Regions from separate parts of the Bacillus mesophilum genome, predicted to be linked through region 1. Evidence: riboswitches for the same ligand, from Rfam matches in the RefSeq annotation. Region 1 holds a riboswitch; each other region holds the start of a gene.

The links. A riboswitch is a leader RNA that binds a small molecule or an ion and turns the genes downstream of it on or off. The one in region 1 is predicted to bind S-adenosylmethionine.
Region 2: it holds a riboswitch for S-adenosylmethionine, as region 1 does, so the genes downstream of both, metK (methionine adenosyltransferase) here and F7732_RS12400 (O-acetylhomoserine aminocarboxypropyltransferase/cysteine synthase family protein) in region 1, are expected to answer to the same signal.
Region 3: it holds a riboswitch for S-adenosylmethionine, as region 1 does, so the genes downstream of both, F7732_RS20330 (methionine ABC transporter ATP-binding protein) here and F7732_RS12400 (O-acetylhomoserine aminocarboxypropyltransferase/cysteine synthase family protein) in region 1, are expected to answer to the same signal.

What each region holds. Positions count from the first base shown of each region.
Region 1 is NZ_WBOT01000003.1:566,435-576,269, reverse strand. It holds gene F7732_RS12415 (MetQ/NlpA family ABC transporter substrate-binding protein) at 1-299, opposite strand, end outside; gene F7732_RS12410 (methionine ABC transporter permease) at 311-979, opposite strand; gene F7732_RS12405 (methionine ABC transporter ATP-binding protein) at 972-1,997, opposite strand; SAM riboswitch class I at 2,199-2,304, opposite strand; gene F7732_RS12400 (O-acetylhomoserine aminocarboxypropyltransferase/cysteine synthase family protein) at 2,437-3,753, opposite strand; SAM riboswitch class I at 3,874-3,974, opposite strand; gene F7732_RS12395 (SCP2 sterol-binding domain-containing protein) at 4,040-4,360, opposite strand; gene F7732_RS12390 (MFS transporter) at 4,528-5,790, opposite strand; gene F7732_RS12385 (thioredoxin family protein) at 6,142-6,447, opposite strand; gene F7732_RS12380 (toprim domain-containing protein) at 6,453-6,809, opposite strand; gene gcvH (glycine cleavage system protein GcvH) at 7,014-7,397, opposite strand; gene F7732_RS12370 (arsenate reductase family protein) at 7,797-8,156, opposite strand; gene F7732_RS12365 (acyl-CoA dehydrogenase family protein) at 8,518-9,835, opposite strand, start outside.
Region 2 is NZ_WBOT01000013.1:1,735-8,279, forward strand. It holds gene F7732_RS21405 (alpha/beta hydrolase family protein) at 1-286, shown strand, start outside; gene F7732_RS21410 (DUF2584 domain-containing protein) at 326-568, shown strand; gene pckA (phosphoenolpyruvate carboxykinase (ATP)) at 674-2,260, opposite strand; gene F7732_RS21420 (thiol-disulfide oxidoreductase DCC family protein) at 2,477-2,851, shown strand; SAM riboswitch class I at 2,950-3,065, shown strand; gene metK (methionine adenosyltransferase) at 3,311-4,513, shown strand; gene asnB (asparagine synthase (glutamine-hydrolyzing)) at 5,349-6,545, shown strand, end outside.
Region 3 is NZ_WBOT01000010.1:30,578-37,122, forward strand. It holds gene F7732_RS20295 (2-oxoglutarate dehydrogenase E1 component) at 1-943, opposite strand, end outside; gene F7732_RS20300 (hypothetical protein) at 1,375-1,593, opposite strand; gene F7732_RS20305 (H-type small acid-soluble spore protein) at 1,791-1,970, shown strand; gene F7732_RS20310 (DUF3889 domain-containing protein) at 2,225-2,560, opposite strand; gene F7732_RS22885 (hypothetical protein) at 2,544-2,687, opposite strand; gene F7732_RS20315 (hypothetical protein) at 2,849-3,157, shown strand; gene F7732_RS20320 (hypothetical protein) at 3,339-3,908, opposite strand; gene F7732_RS20325 (hypothetical protein) at 4,041-4,232, shown strand; SAM riboswitch class I at 4,388-4,485, shown strand; SAM riboswitch class I at 4,558-4,663, shown strand; gene F7732_RS20330 (methionine ABC transporter ATP-binding protein) at 4,790-5,821, shown strand; gene F7732_RS20335 (methionine ABC transporter permease) at 5,811-6,461, shown strand; gene F7732_RS20340 (MetQ/NlpA family ABC transporter substrate-binding protein) at 6,480-6,545, shown strand, end outside.

The DNA of each region.
Region 1 (9,835 bases):
TAAGGGATGTGCTGGAAGTAGTTAGCATCAATATCTTCGGACTCTAATGCCTGGTTTGGTAAAATATAATCTTGGAATGTAGTAATGTCTAGTTCAAAGCCTTTCTCTTCAAGCAGCGGCTTCACTTCTTCTAAGATTTCAGCGTGTGGAACGTTTGAAGCACCGACTTTAAGTGTTGTTGTTTCTGCTTCTTCTCCGCCGCCTGCATTGTCTCCTTCAGTACCTTCATCTGAAGTGCCGCAAGCAGAAATAATTAGTGCTACTGTTAAGGCTGCTAAGATTGATAACCATTTTTTCATTTTTTTCTCTCCTATCGTTTGTCTAATTTTGATGTTATAAAATCACCAATGAATTGGATGATAAATACAATAATTAATATAATAATCGTTGCTACCAGCGTTACGTCAAAACGGCTGCGCTGAAACCCTTCCAGATAAGCAAGGTTTCCAAGTCCGCCTGCTCCAATTACACCAGCCATAGCTGTATAACCTACTAACGCAATGGCAGTAACGGTAATACCAGAAACTAATGCTGGCATTGATTCAGGAAGAAGCACTTTCCAGATAATCGTGCTAGTTTTAGCACCCATTGATTTAGCCGCTTCAATAACCCCTTTATCAATTTCCCTCAATCCTATTTCAACCATTCGTGCATAAAATGGCGCTGCTCCGATAATAAGAGCCGGCAATGCAGCGTTTTGACCAATCATTGTACCTAAAATTAGCTTGGTAAAAGGAATCAATAATACAATTAAAATGATAAATGGAATAGATCTAAAAATATTGACGAATGCACTGATAACTTTATTAACAGGAGCATTAGCCCAAATATTTCCTTTGGCTGATAAAAAGAGCAGCAATCCTAAAATAATACCCAGGACAAAGGTTGCAAAAACCGATATAGCTGTCATATATAATGTTTCTAATGTAGCTTCCCACATTTTATCCCATTGGACATTTGGAATGAGTGAATTAAGCATTAGAAATCACCTCCACTCCAACATTCTGGGAATGGATATAGTCGATTGCCTTAGCAATTTCCGTCTGTTCCCCATCTAGATGAATAAATAATGTTCCATAAGAACCCTTTTGTGTTTGTGATATTTTCCCTTGCAGAATATTAACTGTAACCGAGTAATGACGAATTAAATTCGTAATAAGCGGCTGTTCTGCAGCCTCACCAACAAAACCGAGCTGAATGACTTGCCCCTGTGGATAAAGGTCGAGTAAATGCTGAACGGTTTCCTTCGTCTCTTCCGGTTCGGTCACCTGCTGTACAAATCTCTTTGTGATTGGTGCAGCTGGATTTTTAAATACTTCTAGAACAGGTCCTTCTTCAACAATTTGACCATTCTCCATCACAGCTACACGATGGCAGATTTTGCGAATAACATGCATTTCATGAGTAATCAATACAATGGTTAAGCCAAGGCGTTCATTAATATCAACAAGCAGTTCAAGTATTGAGTCTGTTGTCTGTGGATCTAACGCAGATGTTGCCTCATCACACAGCAGCACCTTAGGATTATTCGCCAGTGCTCTTGCAATGCCAACCCTTTGTTTTTGCCCTCCGCTCAGCTGGGAAGGATATGCATCCTCTCTCCCCTCTAAACCAACAAGACGGATGAGTTCATCCACTCTCTTAATTCTTTCCTGCTTCGAAACGCCTGCAATCTCCAGTGGAAAGGCAATATTCTCTCTAACATTTCTGGACCATAGCAGATTAAAGTGCTGGAAAATCATACTAATCTCTTGTCTGGCCTTTCTTAAGTCACTGCCTTTAATACGTGAAACTTCGTTGTTGGCAACGACTACACTGCCTTCAGTAGGAATTTCCAATCCATTTAGCATACGGATTAACGTACTTTTCCCCGCTCCACTGTAGCCAATCACTCCAAAAATTTCGCCTTCTTTAATTTCAAGGTTCACTTGATCAACCGCGTTGACCTTCCCTTTTTTCGTTGCAAATATTTTCTTTGCATTTTTTATAGAAATCACTTGTTGTTTCACCCTCTCATTCCTGACATTGCCTATACAATAGCTTTTGATTGGACCATGCCTTTCATTCTCCTCAATTCCAGAAAACACATAAAAATATCTTTGTAACCAGTCAAGATTTCAATTCTTGAAAACTAGTAAAAAAATAAAATAAAAATGCCTTCCTGTTATGAGCAGAAAGGCATTAAAAATAAGTCCTTTCTCTCATCTATCAAAGCCATAAGCTTTGAGTGAATTGGCACCATTTCATTTTCATGACGGTTGCCGGGCTTCATAGGGCACTTCCCTCCACCTCTCTTGATAAGAGCTAAACATCTATATTCAATTCACTTACATTCATTTATAAATTACGAATGCTATCGTATCACGGTCATGATAAGGGTGTCAACTAAAAAAGTGAATCCCAAGATATTTTATACTTCCTCTGGTAACACTTTGTTTAAGCTTTAGCGGCAAGTGCTGTGATTCCTGTTGCGGTCTCAATTGCCTGTTCTAAATCCTCAATTAAATCTTCTGCATTTTCAATTCCGACAGATATTCGGATTAAATCTTCAGGAACTCCCGCAATTTTTAAAGCCTCATCATCCAGCTGCTGATGAGTTGTGCTTGCAGGATGGATAATTAAGCTTTTTGCATCCCCTACATTGGCAACATGTGCCCAAAGATTAAGATTATTGATTAAAGCAGCACCAGCTTCTCTTCCTCCTTTAATGCCAAAAACAACAACGGCCCCTGCACCTTTTGGAAGATATTTATCTGCTAAAGCCTTGTCAGCATGATCTTCATCTCCAGGGTATAAGAGCCAATTAATAGCAGGATGGCTCTTGAGATAGCTGATAATTTTCTTTGTATTTGCCACATGCTCCTTCATGCGCACATGTAAAGTTTCAATTCCTAAAGCGAATTGGAATGCATTTTGCGGACTTAAAGCAGGACCAAGATCACGCAGCAGCTGAACACGTGCTTTTGTAATATACGCAGCCTCACCAAGCGCCTCACTGTAAACTAAGTTATGATAGCTTGGATCCGGTTCAGTAAAGCCTGGGAATTTCGGTGAATTCCAGTCAAACTTGCCGCCATCTACAATAATGCCTCCCATTGTTGTTCCGTTGCCAAGAAGCCATTTGGTGGCAGAGTGGATCACGATATCGGCCCCAAATTCAATTGGCCTGCACAGATAAGGAGTAGGAAATGTATTATCAATAATTAGCGGTATGCCATTTTCATGAGCAATAGCAGCTACTGCTTCAATATCCAGCACTTTTAAGCTGGGGTTACCAATTGTTTCTGCAAATATCGCTTTTGTTTTATTCGTAATTGCCTCTCTGAAAGCTTCTGGATCTTGCGGATCAACAAACTTTACATTTATCCCATATTTAGGCAAGGTTACTGCGAACAAATTATAGGTGCCTCCATATAAGTTAGATGCGGCGACAATTTCGTCTCCGGCACCAGCAATATTTAGTATGGATAAAGTAATCGCAGCCTGACCACTTGAAACAGCCAGTGCGCCAATGCCACCTTCAAGCAGTGCTACTCTTTCCTCGAACACACTTACAGTCGGATTATGTATCCGTGTATAAATATAACCTGGTTCCTTTAGTCCAAAAAGGTTTGCAGCATGGTCAGTACTTTTGAATTGATAAGCATTATTTTGATAAATTGGAACTGCCCGAGCACCGGTTACTGGATCTGGCGCTAATCCTCCATGAATACCCAATGTTTCAAAACGATAATTTTTTTTCCTTTCAGTCATGTCGATCTCTCCTTTTAATTGGTTTTCGCTTGAGTATCATCATGCTGCATTCGCTCCATACGATTATCGTAACAGCGAAAGACCCTCTTCAAGAAGAAGAGGGTCTGGAATTCACAACTCTTCTTATCTTTCAGAGCATCTGCTCTGCTGGAATTAGCACCGTGTAATTAACCGGTTGCCGGGTTTCGTAGGGCCAGTCCCTCCACCTCTCTTGATAAGAATATTCAATTTTCATATTTGTTTGAAATTTTAACATATAGGAAAAAACCAGTCAACAAAAAAACCATTAATTTTTTCCAAGATATAAAATTGTTTCTAATAAAAGAATACTGCGAAAAGGGCCTTTTATTTGGATTGGCTGCTCTTTCATCAGTTGGCGCAGCTTTATTTTTTTCTGAAAAAGATGAGTCAAAGTTGTTTTAGGGCCATAAATCTCCATCTCACATTCTATAGGAGAAATAACGTCAGCCCTCCCGTCTTCAATCCGTAAATATAGGTGTTCAGCCTCGCTATGAAAATGCACCGTCAGCCTGCGATTCTGCAATACTTGAAAGACATGCTGTTTTTGCTCTAATTCTTGTATAAAGGATTTAGCCAGCTGTTCCATTAGAGTACACCTCAAAATTCTATAGTCTATATAAGCTTTATTCCGTGGAACTGATTCTTTATCCTGCATATTTTTTTCAACAAATTAACCAAAAAAAAGACAACGACCGCTTCTATTACGGTATTGTCTAGGATTATTTCCTGAGAAATATGTCAGTTGAAAGCAGGCTATGCTGTCATTTGTGCGATTTTTTTAGGATTATAGCGTTTAAAGACAATGAGGAAATAAAGTGAACCTATTAAATATAAGATAGCCGTAATCGTGAAAACTGCAGCGTACCCCCAATAAGAACCATACATCATCACAATACCCGTTGATACAGGTCCCATTACTGCCCATCCTAAATTAAAGACCATCTGGTTCACAGAGCTGGCAAATCCTTTCATTGAATCGTCAACTTTTGACATCATCAGTGACATTTGTATAGGATTTCCCGCATTCATTAATGCCTGCCGGAAAAGAAACCCAATCGCTGCAAGCCAAAGCTGTTCTGTATAAGCGGTTAAAAGCAGAAATGGCAGTGACGATAGCTGCAAAATAACGACCGCTTTCACTTCACCAAATTTCTGAACTACTTTAGGTCCGATAATCATGGCTACTGCAGTCATTGCCTGCCCAAGTGAGATGATCATCCCGACTGCTGAGTTTGAAGCGGCAAAACGATCAGAAAAATATAGATTTAAATAAGGTATAACTAATCCTGCGCCGACACCAATAATTAATTGCGCTACTGCAAACAGAACGACAATCTTCAAACTGTCTTTTCTTGCCAACAAGGCAGCCTTTGCAGAATCAGACTTAGATTTATCAATGGAATTCGTTACCTTCCGGCTTTCCTGGAACTTTATAATTGGGAAGATTCCTATGAGAAAAATAACACCGCCGAGCATCAGCGTAACTCGTATTCCATTCAACTGAGACATAAACAATGAAAAGAAATCAGTTAGTAATCCGCCACTGAGGTTACCAATGACATTTGCCCCTGTCATAATGGCAAAGTGAATGCTGAATAAGTGCACCCTCTGTTCTGCTCGAGAGTTTTCAGCGAGCCAAGGGATACTTGAGACTTGTAAAAAAGCTGATGTCAGTCCTGTTGCAAAAGCAGCAGATAATAACATTGCCGGTCCTTCCGCCAAGCTGCGGATGATCAAGACGGCTCCCGTTGCGATTGCACCGTAAAGCATAATATTTTTTCTTCCAAACCGATCACTTAATAAACCTGCTGGAATAAGGATGATTGCAGTTGCAAGTGATGTCATTGAAATCACTTGCCCATTCATTCCATCCGAATAGCCTAATTCACGAATATAAAAATTGTAAATAACCATAAAAATACCTAAACCAATTTGTGTGAAAATATTGGCTAGAAAGGCACGCCGGATATTTTGATTATATCCTTTAATTTGGTGAACCCACTCTTTATAGAACATGCTCTTATCGCCTCAAGACTTCTTTAGAAATTTTGTTGATATTTCGCATCCCTAAATATAATATTCTTAAAAGAGGCAATTGTAAATATATTTCAATGACAAAACGATACATTTACTAAAAAACAACATTCACTTCATGTTCATGTTGTTTTTATAGGAAGGAGTTTTTGGCTAAGAGGCAGGATTCCTGGCTTTTCCTTCTCTTCATCTATACTATGTTGGCTGGCGGGCAGAATTCTTTTTTCATTACTGATATCAATCTGAACAGCCTGCTTAATAAACCAACAACTTTTCATGCTATGAAATTTGGAAACAAAGAAAAAGCCGGGAATTAGCTCCCAGCCCTTTCTTTTATACTGCAGACATTTTTTCCAATAAATAAGGAACTGAATGAAAGGCATATATTTTTTCAGTTATTTCACCATTATGAACAATCAACAGACATGGGACACTTTCAACATTCCACTTCTCCGCAAGTGTCGGCATATAGTTTAGATTTGCCTTTCTTATTGCAGATTCTGGTAATAACTCATTTACCACAGTAAGCATCTTGCCAGCCATTTGACATGTGCCGCACATGGGTGTGTACAAATAAATAAATCCTGAAAAATCATTCTTCAATGCACTTTCAATTTCTTGCTGTGACCATTCAAGCATAATACTCAACCTCTATCTAAATACTCTGTGTAAACATCAATATTAGCACCTAAAAGAACTGTCGCCAAGTGATGCACTGGTGCTGTAGCAACCTCTCTGTACATTTTGTCAATATAAAGATGAGCAGCCTCTGGCATTTCCCGCTTAAACTGCTTTCTCAGTTTTTCACCCGCATCATCGGCATCTACCAGTATATATACATCCTTATCAAATAACTCATCAATCAGTTCATCCAGTTTTGTAACGCTAATGGTGCCATTCGTGCAGATAATCTCAACGGGTTCTCGAATAATGTCCTTCACTTTCCTTTTGTCAGATGTGCCTTCCACAATAATAACCTTTTCAGAATTGTAATCAAACATATTCATCACCTTGGAGTAGTAGGATTATATTGCCGCCCTAATTTGTATATTTTATGTACTATATTCACTATTCTATACAAATGTGTAATTTTCCTTTTATAAGGCACGGAGAAACTCTGGTTGTTTTTTAAAGGTTTCCTATTAAAACAGTAAAAAGTCATATTATAAAAGCCAGCCCTTTAAAAAGGCTGGCTTTACCATATATTAGTCTTCTTTAACCATTTCATCATATTGCTCAGAATCCATAAGGCTGTCAACTTCACTAGCATCTGACAACTCTACTACTACCATCCAAGCATTTTCATATGGAGATTCATTTACGAATTCTGGATTGTCGCTTAATTCTTCGTTTACTTCGACAACTTTACCGCTAACTGGTGCATATAATTCAGAAACTGTTTTAACAGATTCCACACTGCCGAAAGGTTCGTTGACTTTTAATTCGTCGCCAACTTCTGGAAGCTCAACAAATACGATGTCACCAAGTTCAGATTGTGCAAAGTCTGTTATTCCAATACGGACTTTCTCTCCCTCTGTTTTAACCCATTCATGCTCTTTTGAATATCGTAATTCTTTTGGTGCACTCATTACAATCCCTCCATTTGTATGTGTATCTATGATCTACAGAAAAGTGTAAGCGCCTTGCTCAGCCCCGACAAGCTTAAGGCGAGCCAGACAGAAGGTCGTTCTTTGACCTTTTGACTGGATTGACTTAAGACCTCGAGGGGCTAGGCGCTGGAACTAGACACTCAGAAAAGTGTAAGCGCCTCGCTCAGCCCCGACAAGCTTAAGGCGAGATGGCTAGAAGGTTGCACTTTAACCTTCTGGACAGATTGACTTAAGACCTCGAGGGGCTAGGCGCTGGAACTAGACACTTAGAAAAGTGTAAGCGCCTTGCTCAGCTGCTAGACACTATTCAAAATTGATCTCGTTCTGAAATTAAGCCAGTATAAGCTTTTATAGCTTTCTCGTTACGTAAGTCTTTGGTTAAGCGAGCCACGTTTTTGCATACTCATCTTCTTTAAAACCAACCGTTACCTTTGAACCGTCAGTTAGAATTGGCCTCTTTATAAGCATTCCGTCTGAAGCCAAGATATCTAAAAGCTCATCCTCAGATGCGGTTTTAACTTTATCCTTTAAGCCAAGCTCACGGTATTTCATTCCGCTTGTATTAAAGAATTTTTTTAGCTCTAATCCGCTTTTTTGATAAAGCTCTGCAAGCTCATCGCGAGAAGGCCGATTTTCGGCAATATGTATTGCTTCGTAAGTAATTTGATGCTCATCAAGCCATTTTTTTGCATTACGGCATGTACCGCATTTAGGGTACCAATAAAATGTATGCGCCATAGTTTTCACCATCCAATCTTAACATATCCTTGCTAGTGTTAAAACTATTATCTTCAAAAGAATAGTATCATATATGGCCTATTTTTCATAAAAAAATTTGCTGATTAGCAAGCCTTTTAGAGAAACAGGCTCAGTTGTACTGATACTTTGTTCTAAATTAGCTGCTGCGTCGGTTCATCTTCTGTGCAGCTGATTTACTCTTTTAAAGTATAACAAATACAACTGATATTTTACTAACTCACAATCAGTTCTCCTGGTCTCAGGAAATGAGCACTATTTATCTGAATAAGTATAGTTGGACATGTTCATCAGTATGAGTTTCATAGAAAAAGCTCCCTCCGTATCGAAGGGAGCATATTTCTTAAACCACGTAGCGTTCAGTGTCGATAATTTTCTCCGATGCTTCTCGTTTCTTAGCGATTACGTTAATAGGTGTATGACGAGTGAATTTCCTTAGTGCTGACAGCATCATGCGCAGGCCATCGCCTGTTTCAACTGCTACAAGTGTCTCTTTTGCAATTTGCTCTATTTCATTAAACGCTTCCTGACAGAAGATTTGCGTATAAAGGAGTTTTTGGTTGTTTTTCTCTGCCCCTGTTGCCGCAATGGCTTTTTCCGTACGCAGAACAACCGATTCCATTGCATAAGCATTGGATACGATATCAGCAACATTTACTAGAATTTCTTGCTCTTTTTCTAATGCTTTGCCATATTTCTGTGCCGCTAAGCCAGCTGCCAGGAGGCCAATTTTCTTTGCATTTTTCACTAGATACTTTTCCTGCGCAAGAGGTTCGTCACCTGGTTCTTCTGGCATCAGCATCATTAATTCTTCTTGAAGCGCTTGTGCTTTCTCGAATAATGGCAACTCGCCTTTGAAGGCTTTACGCAAATAAGTGCCAGGAACTAACAGCCGGTTTATCTCATTTGTTCCTTCAAAGATGCGGTTGATTCTTGAATCACGATAAATTCTTTCAATTTCATATTCAGCCATAAATCCATAGCCGCCATGAAGCTGAACACCTTCATCAGCTACATAATCGAGTACTTCAGTTGCGAAAAACTTATTTAAAGAGCATTCAATTGCATATTCAGCAATCGATTTCGCTACTTCTTTGCCATCCTTTACTTCTTCTTCTGACAATCTGCTCATACGGTCTTCAAACAAACCTACTGTTCGATAAACAGAGCTTTCTGCCGCATACATTTTGGAAGCCATTGTGCCAAGCTTCTCTTTTGTTAAGTTAAATTGGGAAATAGGCGTTTTAAACTGCTGGCGCTGATTTGTATATTCTACCGTTACCTCAAATGCCCGCTTAGATGCTCCAACAGCTCCTACACCTAATTTATAACGGCCGATATTTAAAATATTAAACGCAATGATATGACCTTTTCCATATTCACCGAGCAGGTTTTCTTTCGGCACAAGCGCATCCTCTAGGATTAATGTTCGCGTAGATGAACTCTTAATCCCCATTTTCTTTTCTTCTGGTCCAACAGACACACCTTCATATTCTCTCTCGACAATAAAGGCAGAAAAGTGCTCTCCATCAATTTTGGCATATACAACAAACACATCTGCAAAACCAGCGTTTGTGATCCACTGTTTTTCACCATTTAACACATAATGAGTGCCTTCTTCGTTAAGTTTAGCCGTTGTTCTTGCTCCCAATGCGTCTGAT
Region 2 (6,545 bases), on a different contig from region 1:
AAGGGTGATTGGTGGAACACCAGCAAAATTTCCCGATGAATACCGTTCCAGAACTCCTATATACGAGTTGGAGAAGGTGACAGCACCTGTATTAATCATTCACGGTGTTAAAGATCAGAATGTATCAATTGAACACTCTTATCGGCTTGAGAAGCGTTTAACGGAGCTTCAGAAACCTTATGATAGCTGGTATTTTAAAGAATACACACACTATTTCCCTCCAGCTATGAACAGGAAAATAGTCAAAGACTTATCCGCCTGGATGAAAAAACAAGCCCAGACATGATAAAATAGCATAAATGAGTAATATGGAGGAGCGATCATAATGGGAATGCCATTAGAGTTAAATACAATGATTGTGACAAAAGGGAAAGAGAAAAGATTAGATGAAAACAATTTTAAGCTGACAAAAGACGGCTATCGCCTTTATCCGCTAGACATTCCGCTTGAAGTAAAGAAGACAAAAGACGGTGAACTGAGCGGAACGGGCATCATTCAAACATTGACACTTGAAGATAATCAGACCACGATTACCTACAAACTTGTTGCCTTAAAAAGCACTAATTAAAAACAACCCCAATCCGTCAAAGGATTGGGGTTGTTTTATTATTCTCATTCGGAAGTATTCATGTAAATAATCTTGTGTCTTCGCTTTTAGAAGCGGTAAATTCCTTTATGCCGTTGGTCCGCCTTTTACAATAATATCATGTGCCACATGATCAAACTTTTTAAAGTTGTCGCGGAATTTGGCTGCAAGTTCTTTTGCTTTTTTATTATAGGCTTCTTGGTCTGGCCATGTTTTGTGAGGCTGAAGTACTTCATCTGGAACGCCTGTTACATGAAGCGGAACATCCAAGCCAAAGATTTCATTTTTGATGGTTTCAACATTGTTTAATTCGCCTTCCAAGGCTGCTTCTACCATTGCCCTTGTATAGGCAAGCTTCATGCGGCTTCCAGTACCGTATTCTCCGCCAGTCCAGCCAGTATTGACCAAATAAACCTTTGTATTATGTTCATCCATTTTTTTTCCGAGCATTTCAGCGTATTGTACTGCAGGAAGCGGCAGGAATGGCGAACCGAAGCACGTAGAGAATGTAGCTTGCGGTGACGTAACGCCACGCTCTGTGCCAGCCAGCTTGGACGTATAGCCGCTCAAGAAATGATACATGGCCTGTTCTTTCGTAAGTTTAGAAATAGGAGGCAGTACGCCAAACGCATCAGCAGTCAGGAAGATAATTGTATTTGGATGCCCTGCGACACTTGGATCAACAATATTATTAATTGCCTGCAATTGATAGGCAGCTCTAGTATTCTCTGTCAGCGTGTTATCATCATAATCAGCTATTCTGGTTTCATGGTCCAGAGCAACATTTTCAAGAACTGCTCCAAAACGGATGGCATTGAAAATCTGCGGCTCTTTTTCAGCTGCAAGATTAATGCATTTTGCATAGCAGCCGCCTTCAATATTAAACACGCCATTCGGTGACCAGCCGTGCTCATCATCTCCAATTAAACGGCGGTTATTATCAGCTGATAAGGTTGTTTTCCCAGTTCCGGATAATCCAAAAAATAAGGCAACATCGCCTTCTCTTCCGACATTGGCTGAGCAATGCATCGGGAGGATTCCGTTTTCAGGAAGTATATAATTCATAACCGAAAAAATTGATTTTTTCATTTCTCCAGCATATTCTGTTCCGCCAATCAGCACCGTGCGCCGTTCAAATGAAATAATAATAAAAGTTTCGGATCCTGTGCCGTCAATTTTAGGATCTGCTTTAAAGTTTGGAGCTGAAATAACAGTAAATTCAGACTTATGACCCGGCAGCTCATCAGCGGCTGGTCGGATAAAGAGCTGATGTGCAAACAAATTATGCCATGCGTATTCATTGATTACTTGAATGGGAAGGCGATGTTTTGCATCTGCACCTGCATATCCTTTAAAGGCAAAAACTTCATCTTGATTTTTTAAATAAGTCAGGACTTTGTCATATAAACGGGAAAATGCTTCTTCAGAAATCGGCTGGTTTACAGGGCCCCAATCAATTTTATCAATCGTTGAAGCTTCTTCAACAATATACTTATCTTTAGGGGAACGTCCTGTATATGTTCCAGTAGTGGCACGAACTGCGCCGGTAGAGGTTAACACACCTTCGCCCCTTTTTAATACTTTTTCAACAAGCTGCGGGACAGAAAGCTGAGTTTGAGTATGCTCGGAATTTAATAGTTGTGATAATCCGTTCGACAGGCTAACAGAGTTCATCTGATGAATACCTTCCTTTTTTTAGAATTAGTAGTACAAAGTATGAAAGTGATTACATCTCTCAAATAGTATAACACATTTATATGAATAGTCTATACTATTTGTGTGTGTTATGAAAAAAGAATTAAATAAATGTGCAACCCTCCCTGAATGTTTTTTTACATACTTATAATGGTAATGTTAAAATAGAGAAAACAGAGAAATGAGCTGATCAAAATGAAAATGACCGTTTTATATGATGGAACTTGTTCATTATGCAAGGAGTCGAGACGTCTTTTCGAAAAGCTCGATTGGCTGGATAAAATAAAATGGGTTTCTCTGCAGGAATATGAAAAAACAAATGGGGAAACAGGGTTCAATCAAAAAGAATTGCGCAAAGAAATCCATCTGATTACAGGCAGTGGAAAAGTTTTAAAGGGGTTCTATGCCGTAAGATTGATTATGCTACAATGCCCGCCTGCTTTTGTGCCCGGTCTATTGATGTACCTCCCGCTCATGCCCCTTATTGGGAAGCCCATTTATATGATGGTTGCTAAAAATAGACATAAATTCTTCAGACGAAAATGTGATGATGGAAGCTGTGCTTTGTAATAAATCCGATTGGTTTAATAAGGAATTAGAATTAGTTTAGAAAAATAAATTGACATCCTTTAGACTTGTGCGCTAATATTTACAGTTGAACGGATACTCTCTTATCCCGAGCTGGTGGAGGGACAGGCCCTATGAAACCCAGCAACCTGCTTATTTTTTAAATAAGGCAAAGGTGCTAACCTGAAGCAAGGATCTAGTCCTTGAACGATAAGAGTGAAAGGCGCGAATTGATTTGCTTTCAACCTTTTCACTTGTGGGAAGGTTTTTTATTTTGCAGTCAGACGCTTTTTTATGGCGGCAGAATCAAGCGGATTTAACTTTCTGTACCCGCTGATTTTCGACCAATTATAATAAAATCGCCATGTTTATTTCATACTACTAAGGGAATGAGTTCCGTATCAATTTAAGATTCATTGTCATACAATAATCTTGCCAATTTGAAGTTAGGGAGGAACCCAGATGTCAACAAAACGCCGTTTGTTTACTTCTGAATCAGTAACTGAAGGTCATCCGGATAAAATTTGTGACCAGATTTCTGATGCTATTTTAGATGCTATTCTTTCAAAGGATGCAAATGCACGTGTTGCTGCAGAAACGTCTGTAACAACAGGGCTTGTATTAGTTGCTGGAGAAATTACAACTTCTACATATGTAGATATTCCAAAGATTGTTCGTGAAACAGTTAAAGAAATTGGCTATACACGTGCGAAATATGGATTTGATGCTGAAACATGTTCTGTTTTAACATCAATTGATGAGCAGTCAGCAGATATTGCTATGGGTGTTGATCAGGCTCTTGAAGCCCGTGAAGGCCAGATGAGCGATGAAGAAATTGAAGCAATTGGAGCAGGAGACCAAGGTTTAATGTTCGGATTTGCTTGTAATGAAACAAAGGAGCTTATGCCGCTTCCGATTTCATTGGCTCATAAATTATCACGCCGCTTAACAGAAGTTCGCAAAGAGGAAATCCTTCCTTACTTGCGCCCTGATGGTAAAACACAGGTAACAGTTGAGTATGACGAAAATAACAAACCAGTTCGCATTGATACAATTGTTATTTCTACTCAGCACCACCCTGAAGTGACATTAGAGCAAATTCAGCGTAATTTAAAAGAATATGTCATTAACCCTGTTGTACCAAGTGAGTTAATTGACGAAAACACTAAATATTTCATTAATCCTACTGGCCGTTTCGTAATCGGCGGACCTCAAGGGGACGCTGGCTTAACCGGACGTAAGATTATTGTTGATACGTACGGCGGCTATGCACGCCATGGCGGCGGCGCATTCTCTGGCAAGGATCCAACTAAAGTGGACCGTTCTGCCGCTTATGCTGCTCGTTATGTTGCTAAGAACCTTGTAGCAGCTGGATTAGCTGATAAAGTTGAAGTTCAGCTTGCATACGCAATTGGTGTAGCACAGCCTGTATCCATTTCTGTAGACACCTTTGGAACTGGCAAGGTATCTGAGGATGTTCTTGTTGATGTTGTACGAAACAACTTTGACTTGCGCCCAGCAGGCATTATTAATATGCTTGATCTGCGCCGTCCAATCTACAAGCAGACTGCTGCATACGGACACTTTGGCCGTACAGACTTAGATCTTCCATGGGAGCGCACTGACAAAGCTGACGCTCTTCGTGCTGAAGCACTTCAGTCATAACAGATAGCAATTAGCGAAAGAAGCTAATCATTGGTTTACATGCCGATGGTTAGCTTTTTTATTGTGGAGAGAGATTCGGAGAGTGCTTAGGACTATGAAGGTGATGAGAGATGCCTTTCCTTTGAAATGAGGAAAGGAAAAAGAAGAGCGTAAGAGGTTGATACGCAAGTCTTTATAATCTAGAAAAAGGGAAACAGAGTGTAAAGATAGAGAAATACACCCGTATAACCCAAAAACAGGAAAAAGGTGTCGCGGAAAAGGCGGAAATACACCTGTATAATCCAAAAACAGGAAAAAAGTGTCGCGGAAAAGGGAGAAATACACCCCTATAACCCAAAAACAGGAAAAAGGGTCGCGGAAAAGGTAGAAACACGCCTGTATAATCCAGAAACAGGAAAATGATGTCGCGCAAAAGGAAGAAACACCCCTCTATAATCTAGAAATAGGAAAATAGTGTCGCGCAAAAGGGAGAAACGCCCCTCTGTAATCCAGAAACCGGAAAATAGTGTCGCGCAAAAGGCCTCTACCAGCGAATTTTACATTTTAACACTCGACCAAATCCTAAATTAAGTCATCGCAGCCACAAACCATAATTAATGAAACATTTTCACATCTTTTTACGTCAAATGTATATAGGTGTAACGGCAGATGATTATCCTTTTCGTAAATCGTCAAAGCTATGAATGATACAACTTCCTGATTTCCTTCCATTTCCAATGAAAGTAACACGAATTTAATACATTAGATAGTGCCATTTTCAGCTATTTAGTGGTAGTATTAGAAGGTATTTGTGTTGAAAGTTTAAAGACTGAAAAGATAAGTGGGTGCTACATACATGTGTGGTTTTATAGGTTGCGTGCATAATCAGGCACAGCAAATCCGTGATGAAGCTAAAGAACAATTTACTAAAATGAACAATGTGATTACACATAGAGGTCCAGATGATTCTGGCTATTATTACGATGATTATGTTCAGTTCGGTTTCCGCAGACTGAGTATTATTGATATTGAAAGCGGCCATCAGCCCCTAACATATGAGAATGAACGCTACTGGATTATTTTCAATGGAGAGATTTATAACTATGTAGAACTCCGTGAAGAGTTAATTCAAGAGGGACTGACATTTGAAACGCATTCCGACACGGAAGTGATCATTGCGCTGTTCAGTTATTATAAGGAAAAGGCTGTTGAAAAGCTTCGCGGCATGTTTTCATTTGTTATTTGGGATAAGCAGGAAGAACGTTTATATGGCGCGCGTGATCCTTTTGGCATCAAGCCGTTCTTCTATTTTGATGATGGAGAGAAAACATTCTTTGCTTCTGAAAAGAAGAGTATTATGCTGGCTCAGCAAAATGATGTTATTAACTATGAATCGCTTCAGCATTATTTAACCTATCAATTTGTGCCTGAACCGTTTACGATGACAGATGGTATCCATAAGCTTGAACCTGGCCATTATTTCACGAAAAAAATGGGCGAAAAGATGGAGATTAAGCGTTATTGGAAAGCATCCTTCCACCCTGTTCAAAAATCAGAAACAGATTTTATTAAAGAAATAAAAGATGTAATGTTCGATTCAGTTAAAATGCATATGAGAAGTGATGTGCCGGTTGGCTCCTTCTTATCGGGCGGTATAGATTCTTCTATTATTGCGTCCATTGCTAAAGAATATCATCCATCCATTAAAACGTTCTCAGTTGGTTTTGAGCACAACGGCTTTAGTGAGGTAGATGTGGCACAGGAAACGGCTGAAAAGCTCGGTGTTGAGAATATCAGCTATATTATTACGCCGGAAGAGTATATGAATGAAGTGCCAAAGATTATGTGGCATATGGATGATCCGCTTGCAGATCCAGCATGTGTACCGCTTTATTTTGTTTCGCGTGAAGCACGAAAGCACGTTACTGTTGTGCTGTCTGGTGAAGGTGCAGACGAATTATTTGGCGGATATAATATTTACCGAGAGCCTCAATCGCTAGAAATGTTCAACAAAATTCCTGCGGTCGGAAAATCGTTTTTGCGTTTAATAGCA
Region 3 (6,545 bases), on a different contig from region 1:
CAACTGTTGTATTCTCAGCTTTAATTTGCTTATCAAGTCCAAGATGATATTTTACATCTCCAGTCCAGCCATAGCTTATGCCAATTGAACCTTCTGAAGGAACTAAATCTTTATTTGGCGCATGCTGAAATTCTGCGAAAATCATTTCATATGGTTTACCTAGAACATGTGCCAGAACGTTCAGACGTCCCCGATGGGCCATGCCAATATTGATTGTTTTGGCACCGTCACCTACTGATTCCGAAACAATTTCATCAAGCAGGGGCACCATTGTATCCAAACCTTCTACTGAAAAACGTTTCTGACCAACAAAGGTGCGATGAAGAAACTTCTCAAATTCTTCTACCTCTGTTAAACGCTTATAAACCTTTACTTTCTCTTCTTTTAAAAGGGAAGCCCTTACACTATTGCTTTCAACCTTGCGGCGAAGCCATTCTTTTTCACTGGCATCGTATACATGGTTAAACTCAAAAGCGATTGATCCCATATAAACTGATTTTAAGTAGTCAATAGCTTCTTTGCCATTTCGAAGCGGGATTTGTGCATCTGTGCATATAACATGTGCAGGCACATTTATCAAATCATTTTCTGTTAAACCGTATGTGTTTAGATCAAATAACGTTTCTTCAACCGGACGGTCATTTAGTGGATAAATCTTCGCACCTAAGTGACCATATGAGCGAATATTGTCAGCAAGTTTAATAGCAGCCAGACTCTTTTCCAATTGCCCAGCACTTACTGCAAGCTCTGTGTTTTGTGCAGGTTGAGATAACGTTCCAGTTTCCTGGAATGGTGATCCATTTTCTTCAAAAAACATTCTCATTTCATCGTCTACTGATTGTGGATCTTCTAAGAATTTTTCATAAAGCTCAATTACATAGCCGAGGTTTGGGCCGTGAAAACCAAGACCAAATGGCCCTTCGCCATTAGATGGCTTTTTCATGGAAAATTACCTCCATAACTCTTTTTAAATGTTTTTTATATAATATTAAAATTTTATCCTCATTAAATGGTATTCAGAAACTCCATTTTAAAAAACACGGAAAAGATTATGAATAATATTATTTTTCAGAGGATAAAACGTTTCCATAGCCATTTTAACACGTTAAAGGCGTAGATACAAAGATAAAAACACGAAAATAGTGGAAAATAAAATATTATTTATTAGAAAAATACTTATATTGAGAAAATGAATTGTCATTCGGTTTTATTTGCATATATTTATAAATATGAAAACTTATGGTATACCCTAAAACAAAGAAAACTTGCCAATGGGCAAGCATAAAAATAACGTATTCTGCCTTCAAAAGAATGAAGCTCTGTTCTCATTCCTTTTAAGGCGACTTTACACAGAATTAAATGCTATTTTCCAGCTTAGCACATTTCTACTAAATAAAGAGGCTCTACTTTTTTCTGTACAGACCTGGCAGTCTCTATGATTGATCTTGAATTCCCAGGATCATCAATATGACCGCTGCACATGAAACACTGATTCTGTTTGCATTGATGAGTAACTTCAATCCCATCTTCTGTAGCAATAACCATTGGATCATCCTCACCCATTAATTCCGTAGCATGAAAATGAATTTGCATGTAAAAGCCTCCATCCTTTCTTTAAGCACCAATTTTTTGCGTATAAAACTATGTGACATAAAAAAACCTATGTTTAATTATAGTATAAAAATTCAGATTTTTACAGGCGTTAAGGTTCAATTTCTACTATATTTTTCCGTATAAAATACGCTTGTAATGATAAAATAATCTATATATATGAAATAGGAGGAACATCAGTGAATATTGGGCGTGCCATTGAAATATCTTCTGCTGCAGAAACCTTTAACATTACTTATATGGATGAGCCAGTCATTATCCAACATGTAGATGAACACACTAAAACGGCTAGGATCTATTATAAGAAAGAACCCGAGCGTGAACATGAAGTTCCAGTACTTTATTTAATTGAAGAATGAGAAGTTAAAACAATTCTTGCTGCCTCTTGAGAGAAGGCTTTGGCGAGGCATTGGAGAAACTTTCTTTCCTTTGTTCCCTCCAGGTGTAAGGCCTCTATATCAGTTGCAGCTGGTTTTCATTCAAACAACAGAAGTAACCCGAAAGATTAGACAGCCTTTTATGAAGACTCCTGCTAATCCTTCGGGTTATTTATTGTTTTTCTTAAAGTAAAACCTATTGCTTTACCTTGAATTTACAGGTTTACATAATAATATTATTGTTGAGTTTTTGTTACTTGAATGTTTTTTAATTTATTCGTTTTTTGATCTATTCTAATTTTTATTACAATTCCAAATTCCTCTTGTCCTTTTTTCGCCCACAATTTAAATTGCTCTATTGCCGTCTCACCTTCATTAGTTCGACCATCATAGCGGTAATCGACTATTTGAGCGTCGGGAAATTTTTGTTTCGCAGTTTGCATGGCAAGTCTTCCCCACTGTGCGTAGCCATCTTGAACCGCTACGAATTGATGTGATAACGGCTCTGCAGAGTAAATATTTGAAGAAAAAATTAATGAAAAAATCAGAAATAGACTATTTGCTAATATCATGTTGTTCTGCCTTTCTCAAATGCTCTATTTTAGCACGTTCTCTTTCTTCATCCACTAGTATATAAGCGATTTGTTCCTCTAATAAATGATGCAATATGTCCTTATCTTCCATATGATTGTCTTTCATCTTAAACCTCCAAACCTTTTTATATTCAGTTTGAAGTTAGCTCTGTTTTTTTATGCACATCATTAAAAATTATTTATGAACCTACTTGAATTATTTAAAAATGTTTTTAATCTGCGAATTGGTGAAATAGATATATATGAACAAAGTGGAGATGATCATTTATGCCTGATATTTATAAATGCAAAAACTTTAGCAAGACAGGAAAAATTCAGCTTCCCAGTAAATGGCGGAAAGAGTTTGGCCTGCTGCCCGGCAAGCTTGCTGAACTTACGTATGCAAAGAAACAGGTGGTTATTCAAAAAGCACGGTCAGGTACAACAAATAATAAAAGAATTATTACCGAAGGCGGGGCAATATATATTCCAAAAGAACTGCAGCTGCTGCTCAATGTTGATTGTGAGCATGAATATTGTCTATTCATTGATGCAATAAATGAAACATTTATATTGCGAGTTCTTGATGCTGACTAATTCGGCTAAGCTCCAGCAGCTTTAATAATAAAAAAGCAAAACGGTTCTTTATCAAAAAAAACGCACTCATTCAATATCTCCATTACGAGATTGAATAGTGCTGAACTTAATATGTAAGCTGATTTTCGCTGCAATTACTGCTGTCTTTCACCCAATTTTTATTGAGGATAAAAAAAGGGGCTTAACAAATTCTCTTTCCGATCAATTTTGACAATGATATACAAAAGTTTGTCCATTCCTTAGGATAAGAATCGTTACCTTTCATTTTGTATATCTTCCCTTTCGTTATAAGCTTTACATCCCAATAAGTATCTTCCAGCCTCAAACCATCGTCTTCATAAAATTCTAACCAGTTCCATATCCGATAACGATACATTTGCCTTTTGAACGAAGCAAGATTACCTGCTCTTTTAGGAAGCCTTTTGGTATTAGAATGTCTGCTTAAATGCCACTCAAAATAATGAAAATGATGTTGGACAAAATCTATATTTATTTTATACCAAGGACCCGGATGGCCGCCTAAAGAAACGCGCAATCGAATGGGGTCTTTATTAGGATCAATCATAATAGAACCGTCTTGGACTTTGAACAAATCTTTCTTACGAGTAATTATTGCTTCAACGTCAGCTATTTGTACGGTTTCTCCTCCATCACCTTTTTCATTCTTTTCATTTATCTCATCACATAATGCAGGCATTGTTATGGGACCTTTATTGTCTATGATATCTAATATTGTATCGAACATACTCAAAACTCTCCCCCCAAAGCACTCCTTGGTAAATAACTTAATACTATCTTACCTTTTTTTTCTTATGATAAAACCAAAACCTCTTATGGATATTTTACGCATTTGTTAGAAAAGCTAACACTGGGAGGTGTTACAATGGATAACAAAAACTTCGGGAATAATAAGCTGCCGTCGTTCACGAAGCTGGATGATCGGATAATTGCTAAGCATTCTTCAAGTCCATCTCTAGTCATTCGCATGAATCTAGACGAAGAAAACTCCACAGAAAAAAATCCTTATTTTAATGGTTCAAATGAAAAGGAAATTAAAGAATATTTCGAGGAATAAGAAATAGAATAAAAGGGATCGTATTGTGATATCCGGAAAGTTTATCACTTGCTATTTCATAATAAAAATTATATTATTTCAAAAAACGTTTGACATCTATGATTTAATGCGTTAAATTAATAATCAAGTTTTAACAAAACAAAATACGAACACACTTCTTATCAAGAGAGGTTGAGGGACTGGCCCTATGACACCTCGGCAGCGGAATCTAATTCTGTGCCAACTCCAGCAAGCACGGCTTGAAAGATAAGAAGAGGTCATGACGTTTATTATTTATTGCCCTCTTCTTATTTTAGAAGAGGGTTTTTATTTTAACTAAATAACATTCTTATCTAGAGAGGCGGAGGGACTGGCCCTATGACACCTCGGCAGCGGCTTCCATATGAAGTTTGTGCCAAATCCAGCAAGCTGAAGAGCTTGAAAGATAAGGAGAACGAATTGCAGTATTTTTTTGCAGGTCTCCTTCTTTCTTTCAAGAAGGAGACTTTTTTATTGTAAAGGAGTTAAGGCGCTTGCGCTTCTCTTAAGAAACACAACTGGAAATGGAGATGAAAAGTTTGATTGAATTTCAGCAGCTCAGAAAGGTATACGAAAGTGGCGGACAGCAGGTTGCTGCGCTTAACGGTATCGACCTAAAAATCAATAAAGGAGAAATATTTGGGGTGATCGGTTTTAGCGGTGCAGGTAAAAGCTCGCTCATTCGCTGTGTGAACCTGCTTGAACGTCCGACATCTGGTCATGTCATTGTAGATGGACACGACCTTACTTCCCTATCTGTCAAAGAGGTCAGAAAAGTTAAAAAGAATATCGGGATGATTTTTCAGCATTTTAATCTATTAAACTCTAAAACTGTTTTTGCCAATGTCGCAATGCCGCTTACATTAGTGAATACACCTAAGGAACAGATCAAGAAACGTGTTGAAGAGCTGCTAGAGTTTGTGGGTCTAGCTGACAAAGCAGATAATTACCCTGACCAGCTCTCTGGAGGACAGAAACAGCGAATTGGTATTGCGAGAGCCTTAGCAACCCAGCCTTCCATATTGCTTTGTGACGAAGCAACATCTGCATTGGACCCGCAGACAACAAGCTCTATTTTGCAGCTTTTGAAAAAAATAAATAAAGAATACAACATTACTATTTTAATCATTACCCATGAAATGTCTGTTATTAGAGAAATATGTGATCGGGTTGCCGTCATTGAAGCCGGAAAAATTATTGAGGAAGGAACTGTTTTTGACGTCTTCTCTTCTCCAACAACATCAACAGCAAGAAATTTCGTCAGCACGGTCATGAATGACCAGCTTCCTGAATCGATCAAGGAACTGATTCAGCAGCACGCCGGCATGCAAAAAATCTTCCGCATTAACTTTGTCGGAAACAAAGCTGGACAGCCGCTATTATCGGAAATTTCCAAGAAGTTTGATATTCATATTAATGTCCTTTTTGGCAATATTACAGAATTGCAGGGAACTCCGTTTGGCAACTTAATTGTAGAGTTCCAAGGTGACGAAAAAGAAATTGCCCGCACCTTAACTTATATCCAAGAAAAGGATATCAGCATTAAGGAGGTGAATGAACATGCTAGCTAATACAGATCAAATTATCGAAGCTCTGATTGAAACGATTCAAATGGTCACTTTTTCTCTTTTGTTTTCGACCCTGCTTGGACTGCCGCTTGGAATCTTGCTGGTTGTCACGAGAAAAGGTCATCTGCTTCAAAACTTGCCTGTCTTTAATATTTTAAATGGAATCATTAATATTTTCCGTTCAGTACCATTCATTATTTTATTGGTTGCGCTCATTCCTGTCACAAGACTGATTGTTGGCACATCCATTGGAACAGCAGCAGCAATCGTACCTCTTGTCTTTTATGCTGGGCCATATATTGCGAGATTGGTAGAGAACTCTTTATTGGAGGTAGACCCAGGGGTTCTTGAAGCTGCTGAAGCAATGGGCGCTACTCCATGGCAGGTCATTTCTAAGTTTCTGCTACCCGAGGCGCTAAGCTCCCTCGTCCTTGCGCTCACCATCGCAACCATCGGGCTTGTAGGGGCAACAGCAATGGCAGGAGCAGTTGGCGCCGGCGGTATTGGCGATTTAGCCATTACATATGGATATCAGCGTTTTGATGAAATTACAATGATGATCACGGTAGCCATTCTTGTGGTCATTGTGCAAGGGTTACAAAGCTTAGGGAATTTTACAGCTAAAAAAATTAGACGAAGATAATTTAGGAGGAAACACAACATGAAAAAACTTATACTATCAAGCATATTATTAGCATTTGCAGGATTTGCAGCAGGCTGCTCCAGC